DNA from 4 places in the Streptomyces sp. NPDC058964 genome. Region 1 is predicted to be linked to each of the others. Evidence: riboswitches for the same ligand, from Rfam matches in the RefSeq annotation. Region 1 holds a riboswitch; each other region holds the start of a gene.
What was found. A riboswitch is a leader RNA that binds a small molecule or an ion and turns the genes downstream of it on or off. The one in region 1 is predicted to bind cyclic di-AMP.

Region 1 (2,191 bases):
CCGACTTCACGGTCGTCGTACGCAACGCGCTGGTCTCCCGCCGGGCGGGCGCGGTCTGCGGGCTCGGCATCGCGGGCGGGCTCCTGGTGCACACCACACTGGCGGCCGCCGGCGTCGCCGCCGTGCTGGTGGCCGTTCCGGCGCTGTTCCGCGCCCTGCAACTGCTGGGCGGCGCCTACGTCCTCCACCTCGGCGTCCGGACCCTGCGGACACCGCGACGGCCCGCGGGGGCGTCCGAGGCGGATCCGGCGACGCAGGCGCACCCCCTGCGGCAGGGATTCGTCACCAACGTCCTCAACCCCAAGGCCTCGCTGACCTTCCTCAGCCTGCTGCCGCAGTTCGTGCCGCCGGGCGGCGCGGCGCTGCCCAGGACGCTGCTGCTCGCGCTCATCGTGTGCGCGCTGGCGCTGACCTGGTTCCAGATGGTGGCCCTGCTGGTCGACCGGCTCGGCCGGTGGCTGCGCCGGCCGCGGGCCGCCAGGGCGCTGCACACGGGCACCGGCGTGGCGCTCACGGCGCTCGGGGCGGCCCTGTCGCTGGAAGCGTTCCTGGCGCTCCTGTGACCCCGGATCAGTCCGGGCCGGGACCCGAGGGGGTGACGGAGCGGCAGGAGCCGCCACCCCCTCGGCGGGTCAGCTGACCCGGCCGTACCAGACGCTCCTCGTCCAGATCCTCTCCAGCTTCACCACGTCACCGGTCTTCGGGGCGTGCCAGATCTTCCCCTTACCGGCATAGATGCCGACGTGGTAGACGCTGGAGCCGGAGTGGAAGAACACCAGGTCTCCGGCCTTGCGGCTGCGCGCGGAGATGTGGTGCGTCTTGTTGTACTGCTGGGCGGCCGTGCGCGGCAGGGTCTTGCCCGCCTTCTTGTACGAGTACAGCGTGAGCCCGGAGCAGTCGAACCTCCGTGGCCCGGTGGCGCCCCACTTGTAGGGCGAGCCCTTCTTGGAGGCCGCGACCTGGAGTGCCTTCGTCGCCATCGTCGCGGCCGAGGCGTCGGCCGCGACGCCCGGAACCACGATCGAGCCGCCCACGGCGGCGATGGTGAGGGCCGAGGCCGTACCGGCCCGGGCCATGAGCGACGGGACACGATTGAGCGCAGTCATGCGCAACCCTTCGTCAGCCGCCTGTGAAGGATGACCTGTCGGATTCGGGCTGGCGAAGTAGCCCGGCCGCGTTGCCGCGGCTTCACCCCAAGGGCTGCTCGGAACGAACAAACAGACGAACGAACGTCCGTTCCGGCGACCCGTCTTGCTCGGGTCCTCCACTCCTGCCGATCCACTCCTGTCGACCGGTCATCCGGGCGGCGGCAGGACTCGGCGTCCGCCCGGACCGCCCCGCCGCTGTGGCGGGGGCTTGTCGTCAGACAGGGATCTTCACTCACAGGTGTCCGAAATACCCAATGGAATCGGGGGTTTGTGGCGTTACTCACCACTCACCCGTTCGGGTGGACATTGCTGTGTTCGAGTCATGGTCGAGGGGTCGAAGGACCCCCGGACCAGCACCGAAGCACCTCACCGTCCCTTTCGGACAGGCGTGTTGCGCAACGCCGACGGTCTCACGAATGGACGCTCGACTACGCCGAACGGGGGTACGCCATTTGGGCCGTTTCGAGTCGGCGGCGGACAGGCGTCCGTCAACCCCCGCCACCGGGCGGGACGGTGACCCGGGCGGTGCGCCGCTCGCCGTCCAGCACCCGCATCGCCCGCGCGAGAGTAGCCGCGTGCAGCTCCGTCTCGCCCCTCTGGTGCATGAGGGCCAGCGCGTCGCGCAGTTCGGCCGCGGTACGCACCAGCGCCTGGGCGGCCCGCAGTCCGCGGTACGTGTCCCCGTGCTGTGCCGGGTTGATCCGGCCCAGCAGATCGACCGCGTCGAGATAACGGTCGATCAGTTCGCCCTCGGCCCGGGTCAGCGCGGGCAGCGGCGGCAGCTCCGGAGGCAGCATCGGCGGCTCACCTCGCGCCCGGCGCGGTACGGGACGCCTTGCGGCTGGGGATGATCCCGTCCACCAGCCCGTACTCCAGTGCTCCCCGCGCGTCCAGGATCAGATCCCGTTCCAGATCCTCGCGGACCTGCCGTGGCCTGCGCCCCGTATGCCGAACGAGCATTCCTTCCAGCAGGGCGCGGATCCGCTCCAACTCCTCGGCCTGGATGACGAGGTCGCTCGGCCGGCCCTCGGTCGGCTCGGGCA
Region 2 (2,191 bases), on a different contig from region 1:
AAGATCGACCCTGCCGACCCGAGGCTGGCCGCCGCGACCGTGTACTCCAGCCTGGAGCCCTGCGCCCGCCGGGCCTCGCGGCCCGCCCCCTGCGCGCGGCTGATCCTGGACGCGGGGGTGCGGCGGGTGGTCACGGCCTGGCGGGAGCCGGACACGTTCGTGGCGGGCGCCGACGGCAGCGGGCTGCTGGCCGGCCATGGCGTCGACGTCGTCGTACTGCCCGAGTTCGAGGGCCCGGCCAAGGCGCCGAACCGCCATCTCGTGGCCGGCGGATAAACCCGTGCGCGGGCACCCCTGAACATGGCGTATGCTTGAGACACAACGACGCGGGGTGGAGCAGCTCGGTAGCTCGCTGGGCTCATAACCCAGAGGTCGCAGGTTCAAATCCTGTCCCCGCTACTCAAGGCTCAGGGCCGGAGTCCAGTGAATGGACTCCGGCCCTGAGTGTTTTCCCCGGTCTGCTCATTTCCCCGGCCTGCGCACTGTCACGACGGGTGATCGGACGGGAGCCCTCCGCATAACGTCTGAGTCACCATCAAAAAGGGTGAGACTCCTGTACCGCGGCCAACTCGCCCGGTTTTCGCCGGTCATGGCAATTAAGTTCCGGCTGGAAATCGCTAATGATCAAGCCGAACGGCTTGGAATCTAACCTTCGGGTCTATTAACGTTCGATAACGCAGCGCGGTCGTCCCAGCCGTCACAAGAGGCGGCTCCGTGCGCACGCGCCGAATCCCGCGAGGGAACCGGGGAACCACCACCTTGGGGTGAATCACGCGGATGCCGCCGTGGCGACACGGCTCGTACACGCGCGTAGGAGACCTTCCCGCTCCGAACCCGTCAGCTAACCCGGTAGGCGGCGGAAGGAAAGGAGCACGCCCGCGTGGCGTCCAACCGGCCTGCCCCAGAAGCCCCGTTCGTGCCGAGTCAGCGCACCGAGACCTTCGGCTACGGCAGCTATCGCGCCGACGAGGGCCCCTGGGAGGAGTGGAATCCCACCGAGGAGTCCATCAGCCCGGTACGCGGCCGGCACCGCGTCTCCAAGCAGCGCGGCGGTGGACTCGCCCGCAGCTCCACGGTCCTGGGCGTCGGCGTCATAGCCGCCGTCGGCGCGGGCGGCATGGCCAGCGCCAACACCGGCAAGGCGCCGGTGTCCATCTCCGTGCCCGACCTGCCCTCCGTGGGCTCCCTGCTCGGCGAGAGCCACTCGGACGCGCCGAAGGGCTCCGCGACCGCCCTCAGCAGCGTCGGCGTGACCTCCACGGACAGCGCCCAGGGCGCCGGTGACGCCGGTGAGGCGCTGCGCAACCGCATCATGGCCCAGGCCGAGAAGCAGCAGAGCCAGGTCGACACCAAGGCCGCCGCCGCTGCCGTGGCCGCCGCCGACAAGCAGGTCGCCGACGCGGCCGCCAAGGCGGAGAAGGAGGCCGCCGCCAAGGCCGCCGACGCCAAGGCGAAGGCCGACGCCGAGGCCAAGAAGCAGGCCGAGGCCGAGCGGCTGGCCAAGCTGGCCAAGCAGTACACGCTGCCGACCTCCTCGTACACCATCACCTCGACCTTCGGTGAGGCCGGCGCCATGTGGTCCTCCGGCTACCACACCGGCCTCGACTTCGCCGCGCCCACGGGCACACTGATCAAGGCCATCCACAGCGGCACGATCACCCAGGCGGGCTGGGCCGGCTCCTACGGCTACCGCACGGTCCTCACCCTCGACGACGGCACCGAGCTGTGGTTCTGCCACCAGTCCTCGATCAACGTCTCGGTCGGGCAGAAGGTCAGCACGGGCGAGGTCATCGGCCGCGTGGGCGCCACGGGCAACGTCACCGGACCGCACCTCCACCTGGAGGTCCACCCGGGCGGCCAGGCCACCGGCATCGACCCGATGACGTGGCTGCACGGCAAGGGCCTCAACCCCTGACGGCACGCGGCCCAGGGCCCCTGGTGCACCTCTTCGATTTCCGGCAGTCCTGACGACACCCCCCCGACGTCAGGGCTGCCGGTCAGGTGTTCACGGGGTCTTCGCGGGCGTTTCCGGAATCCTCCACTCCGGTGTGTCCGCTCTCATAGAGCATGACTTCCCTTCGCGAACTCGGCTCCTCCGACCGAGGAGGAACCGGCGAGGCTCACCGACGCGTCGGCCCAGCCCTGCCTGCCTGCCTGCCTGCCGGGGCGGTGCGGGTCGCGGTCCGGGTTC
Region 3 (2,191 bases), on a different contig from region 1:
GGGCGACGGCGAGGGAGACGCCGAGGATGGCGTTGGCGCCGAGCGAGCCCTTGTTGTCGGTGGCGTCCAGGTCGAACATCGCCTGGTCGATCAGGCGCTGCTCGGTGGCGTCGTAGCCGACCAGCTCCGGGCCGATCTGCTCGATCACGGCGAGGACGGCCTTCTCGACGCCCTTGCCCAGGTAGCGGTTCGGGTCACCGTCGCGGAGCTCGATGGCCTCGAAGGCACCGGTGGAGGCGCCGGACGGAACGGCGGCACGACCCGTGCTGCCGTCGTCGAGGCCGACCTCGACCTCGACCGTGGGGTTGCCTCGGGAGTCCAGGATTTCCCGGGCTACGACGACGTCGATGGACGGCACGAGCATCTCCTTCTTGGGATGTGACGCTGGAAGTGCGGGCTGGTGTGCCTTGCGACTAGAGCCTAACCGTCCCCGGGGCATCGGCCACCGACCGACCGTCCCGTGGACAAGGGAACCGTACACATTGTTTCCGGTCGGAACAAAGGGTGGGACGAAAACGGGTGGAGTACCGCCGGGGAAGCCGGCGTCGGGAAGCCGGCGGCCGGAAAAGAGAAACCCCGCCCCGGTGCGTACGGGGGAATACGCACCGGGACGGGAGACCGTGGGGACGGGGGCGACCCTCACGTGTCCCGCACTGCGGGGGACGTGGGGACGGGGGCGACCCTCACGTGTCCCGCACTGCGGGGGACACGGATGTGAGCAGGCTGTGGCTCTGCCGCCTGCCGCGCATCACTTCAGGTGCAGCTGCTGACCCGGGTAGATGAGGTCCGCGTCCTGGACGACGTCCTTGTTCAGGTGGAACAGCTTCTGCCAGCCGCCCTTGACCTTGTGCTTCGCGGCGATCGTGCTGAGGGTGTCACCCTTGACGACCTTGTACTCGCCGTCGCCCTTCTTGACCTTCTTGCCGGTCGGGGTGGTGACGGTCTTGCTCGCGGCCGGACGCCCGGCGGAGCGTGAGGCGGCCTGCTTCTCGGTCGAGCGGGTGGTGGTGCTCGCGGAGGAACCGCCGCCCGACGAGGAGCCGGCGGAGGCACCGGTGTAGGCGGCACCGGACAGGCCCGTGCCGCAGACCGGCCAGGCACCCTTGCCCTGCGCGGCGAGGACCTTCTCGGCTATCTCGATCTGCTGCGCCTTGGTGGCCTTGTCGGCGGTGGCCGCGTACTTCGTGCCGCCGTACGCGGCCCAGGTGGAGGCGGAGAACTGCAGGCCGCCGTAGTAACCGTTGCCGGTGTTGATCGACCAGTTGCCGCCGGACTCGCACTTGGCGACGGCGTCCCACTCGGCGGCGGTGGCGGCGGAGGCGGTGCCGGAGGCCATCAGCGGGGCGGCGATGGCGGCGCCGGCGACTCCGGCGAGCGCGAGGGCGCGGGCGCGGGTGGCCCTGGAGGGACGACGGTGCTTGCCCTTGGCGGAAAACAGCATGGATGGATCCCCTCACCGACGCCTGCGAGGTGAGCTGTCGGGTTCGGGCCGGTTGAGTTGCCCGGCCACACCTCCGCTGGGAGGCGTGGCTCCACCCCTAGCCGCCCCGGCTCAACTGTCCGGCGCGGCACTTACCTTGGGTCCCCCGCTCCTGCCTGCGGCGCTTGACGCGACGACTGTTCCCGTGCGGCCGCTGGCAGGATTCGGCGTTGCGACAGCCGGGGCTCGTGGTGACGAGCGGTCATGACCGTAGACACGCGATCCGGGGAATTTCAAAGACGATCAGGGCTTCTGAGACTCATCCCACACTTTCACCAAACCGGACATTGAGCATGAAAGTGGGACTCAACTCCCGCTACTTTTCGCCCGTTTCGGTATCGACATTCAGGGTCTGACCGGGGGTGATGTCATTCGGGTCGGGGCCGATGTCGGCCTTGTTGGCGGCGTAGAGCGCGCGCCATCCGCCGTCGAGGTCAAGGGAGTCGGCGATGGACGCGAGGGTGTCACCGACGCGAACCGTGTAGTCCTGTGCGGCGTGACGGCCCACAGAGGCGGCACCCTGTCCGTTTGTGTCGCTTTCGTCCGCACTCGTACCACGATGCCGACCGCCACCGAGCTCGCCGGTGTCGACCAGACTCCAAGAGCCGCCGTTTTGTGCAGAGTTGTCCGCATCACCCGAATTGGCCGATTCCGTGGGTGAGGCACCCTCCCTCCGCGAGTCGCCAGATCCGGAGGATTCCGACTTGTCCG
Region 4 (2,191 bases), on a different contig from region 1:
TGCAGTTCGGCATCTGGGTCGAGCCCGAGATGGTCAACCCGGACAGCGAGCTGTACCGCGCGCACCCCGACTGGGCGCAGTATCAAATCGGTAGGAAAAGGACAGAACTCCGCAATCAGCTTGTCCTCAACCTGGCCCGCGAGGACGTCCGGGAGTACCTCTGGGAGCAGCTCCACGGCCTGCTCTCCAGTGCCCCCGTCGACTACGTGAAGTGGGACTTCAACCGCTGCTTCACCGACGCGGGCTGGCCCGGGGACGCGTATCCGCAGCGGCTCTGGGTCGACCATGTGCGCGCCCTGTACGCCCTGCTGGACCGGCTGCGTGCCGCGCACCCGGGCGTCGCGTTCGAGTCCTGCTCGGGCGGCGGCGGACGGATCGACCTCGGTGTGACGAGCCGCACGGACCAGGTGTGGACCTCCGACAACACCGATCCGCTCGACCGGCTCGCCATCCAGCACGGCTTCAGTCAGATCCACCCGGCACGGATCATGGCCGCCTGGGTCACCGACAGCCCGAACACGCAGCTCAATGGCAGGGTCAGCTCGCTGCGCTTCCGTTTCGTCAGCGCCATGGCGGGGGTCCTCGGTGTCGGCGGCGACCTCGCGGAGTGGACGGAGGAGGAGCTCGCCGAGGCCCGTGAGTGGGTGGAGCTCTACAAGGGCATCCGCCCGGTCGTGCAGCACGGCGAGCTGTACCGGCTGCGGCCTCCGGACGGCGGGCTGAGCGCGGTCCAGTACGTGCGCGGTGGCGAGGCGGTCGTCCTCGCCTGGCTGCAGGCCCAGCGCTACGGCGAGCCCGTCCCCGCGCTGCGGCTGCGCGGTCTCGACCCGACAGCCTCATATGAATGCCGCGAAACGGGCGAAATCCACCGGGGTGCCGTCCTCCTGCACCACGGCCTGCGCACCGGTCTGCGCGGCGACCTCGACGCGTCGGTCTTCCGGTTCCGTCGCGTCTGAGGGTGCTGTCCGAATTAACCCTTTACGTCAAACTTGCGGGGAAATGGCGAGGCCTGGGATGTGATGCGTGAGGAGCGTCATACCCGTGACCGTCCGTCGTGCGTCATGTTCACGTAATTCGCGCCCCTTTCCCGGGAATTGGCCGGGAAAATCGAAAGGGAATGCACGGAGGGTGACCGGGATTTCCCGTAACGGATCATGTGAAACACGGACACACGGAACCTTCTGCTTGTCCCCCCGCATCCCGCTCGCTTACGTTCGCCACCAATCCGGACGGAACGCCGAATCCTGCCGCCGCCCGGAGCCCGCTCACACTCACCCGTGCAAGGCAGGAAGCGGGGGACCCATCAGGTACCAATGCCTGTTCCGGTCTCCGGGACGGCTCGGGGTGAAGCCGCGCTCCGTGCGCGGCCGGGCAGCTCCAGCCCGAACCCGACAGCTCACCTCGCAGGCGCCGGAGAGGAATTCGCCATGCCCGCGAAGGGAAAGCACCGCCGTCCCAAGCCCCGTCGCCTCACCCGCAGGATCGCCGTCGCCGGTACCGGTGGTGCCGCGCTGGCCCTGCCGCTGATCGGGACCGCCGGTGCCCATGCCGCCACCCCGCAGTCCGGTACCGAAAAGGCCGTCCAGTCGCTGCCGACGGTCGCCACGAAGCCGCTGCCGACGGTCGCCACGAAGCCTCTGAGGGCGAAGGTGAATTCGGGTGCCCGTTCGTACACGGTGAGGTCCGGCGACTACCTTTCGAAGATCGCCGACGAGCAGAACGTGCGCGGCGGCTGGCAGCGGATCTACCGGGACAACCGTGAGGCCGTCGGTGACAACCCGTCGCTGATCCACCCCGGTCTGAAGCTCGCCCTCGGCGGGAAGGCCGCGACGGGCGCCGCCCCCTCGTCCGCGACCCCCTCGCGGTCGTCGTCCTCCGAGCGGTCCTCCTCCGCTCCCACCGCCTCCTCCGTGAAGCCGTCGGCCGTGTCGAACACCGAGTCGGCTTCCCGTGCCGCGTCCGGTTCCGACGCCGCGTCCGCCTCGAACGCGTGGCCCCAGGACGCCCAGGCCGCGGTCGCCTCGACCGGCTACAACCTCCCGGTGTCGGGCGCCACCATCGGCACCCACTACCACGTGGCGGGCAGCATGTGGTCCAGCGGCTACCACACCGGCGTCGACTTCGTCGTCCCGACCGGCACCCCGGTCAAGGCCGTGGGTGCGGGCACGGTCGTCTCCGCGGGCTGGGGCGG

Region 2: linked by a shared signal. The riboswitch ahead of ACFW2E_RS18675 (M23 family metallopeptidase) and the one ahead of ACFW2E_RS05600 (C40 family peptidase) in region 1 are both predicted to bind cyclic di-AMP.
Region 3: linked by a shared signal. The riboswitch ahead of ACFW2E_RS29800 (transglycosylase family protein) and the one ahead of ACFW2E_RS05600 (C40 family peptidase) in region 1 are both predicted to bind cyclic di-AMP.
Region 4: linked by a shared signal. The riboswitch ahead of ACFW2E_RS22040 (peptidoglycan DD-metalloendopeptidase family protein) and the one ahead of ACFW2E_RS05600 (C40 family peptidase) in region 1 are both predicted to bind cyclic di-AMP.

The regions. Positions count from the first base shown of each region.
Region 1 is NZ_JBHYKH010000026.1:11,218-13,408, forward strand. It holds gene ACFW2E_RS05595 (LysE family translocator) at 1-563, shown strand, start outside; gene ACFW2E_RS05600 (C40 family peptidase) at 633-1,106, opposite strand; cyclic di-AMP (ydaO/yuaA leader) riboswitch at 1,110-1,332, opposite strand; gene ACFW2E_RS05605 (hypothetical protein) at 1,637-1,945, opposite strand; gene ACFW2E_RS05610 (ATP-dependent Clp protease proteolytic subunit) at 1,953-2,191, opposite strand, start outside.
Region 2 is NZ_JBHYKH010000135.1:3,517-5,707, forward strand. It holds gene ACFW2E_RS18665 (dihydrofolate reductase family protein) at 1-276, shown strand, start outside; tRNA gene ACFW2E_RS18670 (tRNA-Met) at 326-399, shown strand; cyclic di-AMP (ydaO/yuaA leader) riboswitch at 714-873, shown strand; gene ACFW2E_RS18675 (M23 family metallopeptidase) at 881-1,915, shown strand.
Region 3 is NZ_JBHYKH010000297.1:5,172-7,362, forward strand. It holds gene eno (phosphopyruvate hydratase) at 1-364, opposite strand, end outside; gene ACFW2E_RS29800 (transglycosylase family protein) at 749-1,441, opposite strand; cyclic di-AMP (ydaO/yuaA leader) riboswitch at 1,446-1,614, opposite strand; gene ACFW2E_RS29805 (transglycosylase family protein) at 1,797-2,191, opposite strand, start outside.
Region 4 is NZ_JBHYKH010000176.1:7,730-9,920, reverse strand. It holds gene ACFW2E_RS22045 (alpha-galactosidase) at 1-956, shown strand, start outside; cyclic di-AMP (ydaO/yuaA leader) riboswitch at 1,263-1,423, shown strand; gene ACFW2E_RS22040 (peptidoglycan DD-metalloendopeptidase family protein) at 1,428-2,191, shown strand, end outside.